2 regions of the Streptomyces sp. NPDC002276 genome follow, and region 1 is predicted to be linked to the other one. Evidence: predicted binding sites of a transcription regulator. Region 1 holds the regulator's gene; the other holds the start of a gene.
What was found. The regulator HspR, encoded in region 1, represses chaperone genes until heat shock. The targets are predictions, from matches to a motif close to TTGAGNNNNNNNNNCTCAA.
Positions count from the first base shown of each region.

Region 2: a site for HspR is predicted at 1,763-1,781, ahead of dnaK (molecular chaperone DnaK). Genes of this name have one in related genera too.

Region 1 is NZ_JBSFCQ010000010.1:333,106-337,312, forward strand. Features, by position in the region: gene ACWIHT_RS26365 (PA14 domain-containing protein) at 1-1,751, shown strand, start outside; gene ACWIHT_RS26370 (heat shock protein transcriptional repressor HspR) at 1,814-2,269, opposite strand; gene dnaJ (molecular chaperone DnaJ) at 2,275-3,462, opposite strand; gene grpE (nucleotide exchange factor GrpE) at 3,505-4,158, opposite strand; gene dnaK (molecular chaperone DnaK) at 4,155-4,207, opposite strand, start outside.
Region 2 is NZ_JBSFCQ010000004.1:252,720-256,926, forward strand. Features, by position in the region: gene ACWIHT_RS13170 (vWA domain-containing protein) at 1-1,232, shown strand, start outside; gene ACWIHT_RS13175 (OsmC family peroxiredoxin) at 1,286-1,711, shown strand; gene dnaK (molecular chaperone DnaK) at 1,827-3,704, shown strand; gene narJ (nitrate reductase molybdenum cofactor assembly chaperone) at 3,701-4,198, opposite strand.

The DNA of each region.
Region 1 (4,207 bases):
CCTCCGTCTCGTACACCGACACCCCGCCCCCGACCGGCGCCACGTACTACTACGAACTCCGCGCCTACGACAAGGCGGGCAACCAGTCGGCGGGCGGCGCCGACACGGCCGCCACCACCGTGGACCGGACCCCGCCCGCCGCCCCATTCGTCGAATGGGACTCCTGCCCGGACCTCGCGCCCTACGCGGCCCCGCAGCTCGTCACCACGGCCGCGAACCAGGCCGACATCGCCTGGTACGAGATGCAGCGCCTCGACACCGCGACCGCCAAGTGGATCACCGTCCACACCGGAACCAAGGGCGCGATCTGCGACACCACCTACCCCTCCGACGGAAGCGCCGTCACCTACCGGGGCCGGGCCCGGGACGCCGCCGGGAACTGGTCCGCGTACTCCGCGCCCACCAAATTCACCACCTCGGACCTGACCCCACCGGCACCGGTCACCGACGTCCGGGTCGAGTACCGCTCGGGCGTCCCGCACCTGGTCTGGTCCCCGGTCGCGGGAGCCGCCGCCTACCAGGTCCTCCAGCTCGACCCGGCGACCGGTGGCTGGCTCGACGCGCTGCCCGCCGAGGGCACCACGAAGGAGACCGACCTCGCACCGCGCCAACTGGCCGCGGTCGCCGACACCTACCGCTACGCGGTGCGCTCGGTGGACGCCAAGGGCAACGCCGCCGCCCCGGCGGAGATCCCGCTGACGATGACGGACCGGACGGAGGCGATCCCCGCGTTCGCGACCACCGCCGGCCGGTTCGACGAGGGCGTGATGATCGAGTGGAGCAGCGCCGACCCCTGGACCTTCGGCGAGGGCGAACCGCTGCTCACCTACCGGATCACCCGTACCGACCGGGCGACCGGCGAGAGCACCCAGGTGACCGGCTGCAAGCCCAACGACTCGCGGGACCTGCCGCTGACGGATCCGAAGACGTACTGGACCTGGAACACCGGCGACGCCCCCGACTACGCCGGCGACCGGCAGATCAACGGCGTCTGCTGGGACGTCTCCGGTGCCTCCGGGACGACGTACGACTACACGGTCGTGACGATCGACCCGTACGGCCATGAGTCACAGCCCGGTCCGGTCGCCACCGAGACCACGCCGGACACCGAGCGCCCGGCCCCGGTCGAGAACCTGGCCGCCGAGCAGATCCCGCTCGGGGTACGCCTGACCTGGACACCGCCGGCCGACGACGACGTCACGGCCTACAAGGTGTGGCAGGGCGTCACGGACCCGGAGACCGGCGAGACGGAGTGGAAGGAGAACTGCTGGACGGGCACCTCCCTGACCGACACCGAGATCCTCTGCCCGACGGTCCCCGACGGCGCCGCGCACACCTACAAGGTGGCCGCCACGGACGGCTCCCCCTTGATTCCCTGGTACGCCGGCCCCGAGGCCTTCCACCCCGCCGAACTCTCCGTCACCCTGCCCGACACCCGGCCGCCCGGCTGGACCGGGACCGAGGTCCAGGAGGACCAGTACCCGGAGCTGTACGTCGGCTGCTCCGCAAGCTCCGGCCTCGGTGACTGCGGCCGCTTCGCGAGCTACCGCGTGGAACGCTGGGACCCGGCGTCGGCCGCCTACCTCACCCTCGCCGGGGGCACCATGTACGACGCCGTGTTCTTCATGGACAAGACGGTCCACGAGGACACGCTCGGCCTGTACTACTACCGCGTCGTCCGCCTGGACGCCACCGGCGCGGAGGTCATGACGACGTCGACGGCGTACGGCGTCTGGGACTACTGGCTCTGACATGCCGAAGGGGCCCGGAGATTCGCTCTCCGGGCCCCTTCACCGTTGTCGGCGCGTCAGCGTCAGTCCGAGGACTGACGCTTCGGCCGCCACACCACCAGCGCGCTGGTCTGCTGGACCTCCTGGTACGGGACCAGGTCCCGGCGGTAGGAGGCGTGCACGGCGGCCTCGCGCTGCTGGATCGCCGCCGCCGCTCCGTCGACCGCCGCCTGGAGTTCGGCGACACGCTGCTGGAGCGCCACGACCTGGTTCTCCAGCTCGATGATGCGCTTGATGCCGGCCAGGTTGATGCCCTCGGTCTGCGACAACTGCTGGACGGTGCGCAGCAGTTCGATGTCACGGGCCGAGTAGCGCCGGCCACGCCCGGCCGTACGGTCCGGGGAGACCAGGCCGAGACGGTCGTACTGGCGCAGCGTCTGCGGGTGCAGGCCGGAGAGCTGGGCCGCCACCGAGATGACGTAGACCGGGGTCTCCTCGGTCAGCTCGTACGGGTTGCGTCGACGGCCGATCCCATCCATGGCTCTCATGCTCCCTTCGCGGCCTGGAACAGCTCCGCCCGCGGGTCTTCGTCCGCGGTCGCCTCTCTGTACGCCTCAAGCGCGTCACGAGCATTCCCCGTGACGTCCTTGGGGACACTCACCTCGACGGTCACAAGGAGGTCTCCCCGGGTGCCGTCCTTGCGGAAGGCGCCCTTGCCGCGGGCCCGCATGGTCCGGCCGTTGGGGGTGCCCGGCGGCAGCTTCAGCGTCACCGGGGGTCCGCCCAGGGTGGGCACCCTGACCTCGCCGCCCAGCGCCGCCTCGGCGAACGTCACCGGGACCGTCACCGTGAGGTTGTCCTCCTTGCGGCCGAACACGGGGTGCGTGTCGACATGCACCATGACGTACAAATCGCCCGCGGGACCGCCCCGTTCACCCGGAGCGCCCTTGCCGCGCAGCCGGATGCGCTGGCCGTCCGTGACCCCCGCGGGGATACGGACCTGCATGGTCCGCGACGACTTGGCGCGCCCGCTGCCCTTGCACTCGGCGCACGGGTGCTCGGCGATCAGGCCCCGGCCCTTGCAGTCCGGGCACGGGTCCGTCAGCGAGAAGCCGCCGCCGGAGCCGCGCGCGACCTGGCCGGTGCCGACGCAGGTCGGGCACACGCGCGGTGTGCCGTTCTTGTCACCGGTGCCCGAACAGGCCTTGCAGGGCTGCTGCGAGGACATCCGCAGCGGGACCGTGGCCCCTTCGATGGCCTCCGTGAAGCTGAGCGTGACCTCGGACTCGATGTCCTGGCCGCGCCTGGGCTGGGTACGGGTCGTGCCCGCGCCGCCCCGGTTGAACAGACCGCCGAACACGTCCCCGATCCCGCCGCCGAAGCCGCCGGGGGCACCGGTGCCGCCGCCCTGGGCGCCGCCTCCGAAGAGGTCGCCCAGGTCGAAGTTGAAGTTGCCGCCGCCCGCGCCGCCCGGCCCCGGGCGGTAGCCGCCGTTGCCGAAGAGCGAGCGGGCGTCGTCGTACTCCTTGCGTTTCTTGGGGTCACCGAGGATGTCGTGGGCCTCGGAGATCTCCTTGAAACGCTCCTCGGCCTTGGCGTTGCCCTTGTTGGCGTCCGGGTGGAACTCGCGGGCGAGCTTCCGGTACGCCTTCTTGATCTCGGCCTCGGTGGCGTCCTTGGGGACGCCGAGGACCTTGTAGTAGTCCTTCTCGATGAAGTCCTTGGTGCTCATCCTCGACGTCCCTCCTTCGGTCCGCTCGATGCGTCGGCTGCGTCAGCCCTCTTCAGGGCCGTTGTCCTTCTCGTCGCCGGCCTCGGACTCGTCCTTGGCCGCCTGCGCGCCGGGCTGCGGCTCGGCCACGGCCACCCGCGCGGGGCGGATGGTGCGCTCGCCGATGCGATACCCGGGCTGAAGGATCGCCACGCAGGTCGTCTCGGTGACGTCCGGCGCGTACGAGTGCATGAGGGCCTCGTGGATCGTCGGGTCGAAGGGCTCGCCCTCCTTGCCGAACTGCTGAAGTCCCATCTTCGCCGCGGCGGTCTCCAGCGACTCCGCCACCGACTTGAAACCGCCGACGAGTTCGCCGTGTTCCCGCGCTCGGTTGATGTTGTCGAGCGTGGGCATCAGCTCGGTCAGGAGGTTCGCCACGGCGATCTCCTTGACCGCGATCCGGTCGCGCTCGACGCGGCGGCGGTAGTTCTGGAACTCGGCCTGGAGCCGCTGGAGGTCCGCGGTGCGCTCGTCGAGCGCCTTGCGCACCTGGTCCAGCTGGGCCGTCAGACCGGCGATCTGAGCACTTGCGTCCCCTGCCGGGGCCTCCCCCTCCCCACTACCGGAGGGGGAGGCGGCCTGCGGCTCGGCGTCGTCGGGGGTGGCGCCGGAGGGGACGTCGGGCTTCTCGTCGAAGCCCGGGGTCTCCTCCGTCACGCGGCACCGTCCTTGCGCTCGTCGTCCACGATCTCGGCGTCCACCACGT
Region 2 (4,207 bases), on a different contig from region 1:
CCCGCACCATGTCCGTCGCCATGGACCTCGCCGGCGGTCGCCGCGACTCGATGTACGGCGGCCCGACCCGACTCCAGCCCTGGGAACGGGCGTTGAGCTGGTTCGTCTCCAACTACCCGCTGCTCGGCGGCATCGCGGCCGGTATCACCCTCGTCGCCGACGCCGAAATCGCCCGAGCCCACGGCATCTCCGTCGCCGCCGTCGACACCGAGGCCGCCGAGATCTACATCAACCCGCTGCGCCAATTCGGCGACGAGGAATGGCGGTTCGTCCTCGCCCACGAGATGCTGCACGCCGCCCTGCGCCACGGCGACCGCTGCGGCACCCGCGACTCGTTCCTCTTCAACATCGCCGCCGACTACGTCATCAACGGCTGGCTGCGCGAGATGGACATCGGCACGATGCCCGAAGGCCTGCTGTACGACCCGGAGTTGAAGGACCTCTCCGCCGAGGAGGTCTACGACCAGATCACCGCCGACCTGCGCCGCACCCGCCGCCTGGCCACCCTGCGCGGCAAGGGCGCCGGTGACATCCTCGGCGGCCCGCTCGGCAGTCCGCGCGACTACGTCGACCTCGACGAGTTCTACCGGCGCGGCCTCGCCCGCGGCCTGGACCTGCACCAGCAGCACGAACGCGGCTTCCTGCCCGGCGGGTTGGTCGAGGAGATCCGCGCGCTCAGCCACCCGCCCCTGCCCTGGGACGCCCAACTCGCCCGCTGGTTCGACGAGTTCGTACCCCGCCCGGAGCCCGTACGGTCGTACGCCCGTCCCTCGCGCCGCCAGTCCTCCACTCCCGACATCCCGCGCGCGGGTCACTATTTCCCGCCGGAGGAGGTCGCCCGCTGCACTTTCGGCGTCGTCCTCGACACCTCCGGCTCCATGGAACGCACCCTCCTCGGCAAGGCGCTGGGCGCGATCGCCTCGTACGCCGAGGCCCGTGACGTACCGGCCGCCCGGGTCGTGTTCTGCGACGCGGCCCCGCACGACGCGGGCTATGTGCCGGTCACCGACATCGCGGGCCGGGTGCGCGTGCACGGCCGCGGCGGCACCGTACTCCAGCCCGGAATCGACCTGTTGCACCGTGCCGACGACTTCCCGCCGGGGGCTCCCGTGCTCGTCATCACCGACGGCTGGTGCGACGTACTGCGGGTGCGGCGCGAGCACGCCTATCTGATTCCACAAGGCGCTCGCCTGCCGTTCACCCCGCGTGGACCGGTCTTCCGGGTGAGCTGAACCGGAATGTGATCGGATGGCCTCGAAGGACATCCGCGTCGAAAGGAATCACCGTGGCTACCACGCGCACCGCACACACCGTCTGGGAAGGCGAACTCATCAAGGGCAGCGGCGAGGTCACCTTCGACTCGTCAGGCATCGGTGTGCAGCCGGTGACGTGGGCGTCGCGCGCCGAGCAGGCCAACGGCAAGACCAGCCCCGAGGAACTGATCGCGGCCGCCCACTCCAGCTGCTTCTCCATGGCGCTGTCGCACGGCCTCACCGGCGCGGGCACCCCGCCCACCCGCCTGGAGACCAAGGCCGACGTCACCTTCCAGCCCGGGGAGGGCATCACCGGCATCCACCTCACCGTCCGCGGCGAGGTCCCCGGCCTGGACGCGGCCGGCTTCGCGGCCGCCGCCGAGGACGCCAAGAAGAACTGCCCGGTCAGCCAGGCGCTCGCGGGTACGACGATCACGCTGACGGTCGAATCCGCCTGACCCCGGCCCCCGCTCCCACCTCGATGCCGCACCCGGAAAACGGGTGCGGCATTGACTTTCCGCCACTCAAGTTTTGTGCTGGAGATCGGGCAGCGCCTGGCGGAAGGGGACGGCTATGGGACGAGCGGTCGGGATCGATCTGGGGACCACGAACTCGGTGGTAGCGGTGCTGGAGGGCGGGGAGGCGACGGTCGTCGCCAACGCCGAGGGAGCGAGGACCACACCCTCGGTCGTGGCCTTCGCCAAGAACGGCGAGGTATTGGTCGGCGAGGTCGCCAAACGGCAGGCCGTGACCAACATCGAGCGCACCGCGCGCTCCGTGAAACGCCACATGGGCAACACCGACTGGCGCTTCCCGGACACGGGCGCCATCGACGGAACGCGGTACCGCGCCCAGGAGTTGTCCGCGCGCGTGCTGCAGAAACTGAAGCGGGACACGGAGGCCTACCTCGGCGAGGACGTCACCGACGCGGTGATCACCGTCCCCGCCTACTTCGACGACTCCCAGCGCCAGGCCACCAAGGAAGCCGGCGAGATCGCGGGCCTCAAGGTCCTGCGGATCATCAACGAACCGACCGCCGCCGCCCTCGCCTACGGCCTCGACCGCGGCGAGGAACAGACCGTCCTCGTCTTCGACCTCGGCGGCGGCACCTTCGACGTCTCCCTCCTGGAGATCGGCGACGGCGTCATCGAGGTCAAGGCCACCAACGGCGACACCCACCTCGGCGGCGACGACTGGGACCAGCGGGTCATGGAGTACCTGGTCAAGAAGTTCCAGGGCCAGTACGGCATCGACCTCGGCAAGGACAAGATGGCGCTGCAACGCCTGCGCGAGGGCGCCGAGAAGGCGAAGATCGAACTCTCCTCGGCCACCGAGACCACGATCAACCTGCCCTACATCACCGCCTCCGCCGACGGCCCGATGCACCTCGACGAGAAACTGACCCGCGCCCAGTTCCAGGAACTCACCGCCGATCTCCTCGACCGCTGCAAGACGCCCTTCCACCAGGCGGTCAAGGACGCCGGCGTCAAGCTCTCCGCCGTCGACCACGTCATCCTCGTCGGCGGCTCGACCCGGATGCCCGCCGTCACCGACCTCGTCAAGGAACTCACCGGCAAGGACCCGCACAAGGGCGTCAACCCCGACGAGGTCGTGGCCGTCGGCGCCGCCCTCCAGGCCGGTGTCATCCGCGGCGACGTCAAGGACGTCCTGCTCCTCGACGTCACCCCGCTGTCCCTGGGCATCGAGACCAAGGGCGGCATCATGACCAAGCTCATCGAACGCAACACGACCATCCCCACCCGGCGTTCGGAGATCTTCACCACCGCCACCGACAACCAGCCCTCGGTCGGCATCCAGGTCTACCAAGGTGAGCGCGAAATCGCCGCGTACAACAAGAAGTTGGGCGTCTTCGACCTCACCGGCCTGCCGCCCGCCCCGCGCGGCGTCCCGCAGATCGAGGTCGCCTTCGACATCGACGCCAACGGAATCATGCACGTCTCGGCCAAGGACCTCGCGACCGGCCGGGAACAGAAGATGACCGTCACCGGCGGCTCGGCGCTGGCCAAGGACGACATCGACCGCATGATGCGCGAGGCCGAACAGTACGCCGACGAGGACCGCAGGCGCCGCGAGGCCGCCGAGACCCGCAACCAGGCCGAACAACTCGTCTACCAGACCGAGAAGTTCGTCCGCGAGAACGAGGAACGCATCCCGGCCGACACCAGGTCCGAGGTCGCGGCGGCCGCCACGGAGGTGAAAGCTCTCCTCGAACACGAGGCGGACACCGCGGAGTTGCGCGCGGCCGTGGAGAAACTCGCCACCGTCAGCCAGCGCATGGGCCAGGCGATGTACGCCCAGGCGGCCGCCCAGCAGTCACCCACGGAACAGGCGGAGACGCCCACGGAACACACCTCGCCCCAGGAGGAGGAAGGCGTCGTCGACGCGGAGATCGTCGACGACGAACGCGAGGCGAAGGGCGGCGCGGCCTAGCTCACGGGCCGCCCGCCGGGCGTGGTCGGCAGGGTGGCGCGGACCGCGTGCAGGACGGAGGCGTACGGCGTGCCGAAGTCGGCCAGCCGGGCGCGGAGTCGGTCCAGCGCGGCGCGGTACTCGGTGAGCAGGTCGAGGTTGCCGGTGCGGGACGTGAACTCCAGGACCGCGGGCAGGAAGTCGGGCAGCTCCCCAGCGGTGAACTCCAGCCCGTGCGCGCGGTAGAGCTCTTGGAAGCGGACCAGGGACATACCGCGCCCGAGGGTGTCGCCGTCGTGCCACCGGCTCAGGTACAGGCTGTGCCCGTTCTCGAAGTCGAAGACCCGCACGTAGTGCGCCGCGAGTTCCCGGGGCGGGGTGAGAGCCGCGTGGTCGACGAACTCCCTCAGTTGCGGAGCGGCCTCACGCAGCAGGGGGAGCCGGGCGCGGAAGTCGTCGTCGGGGTAGGTCAGGCACAGCGCGGCCGCCTGGTACAGCACGGCGTCCGAGGGCATCAGACCTCC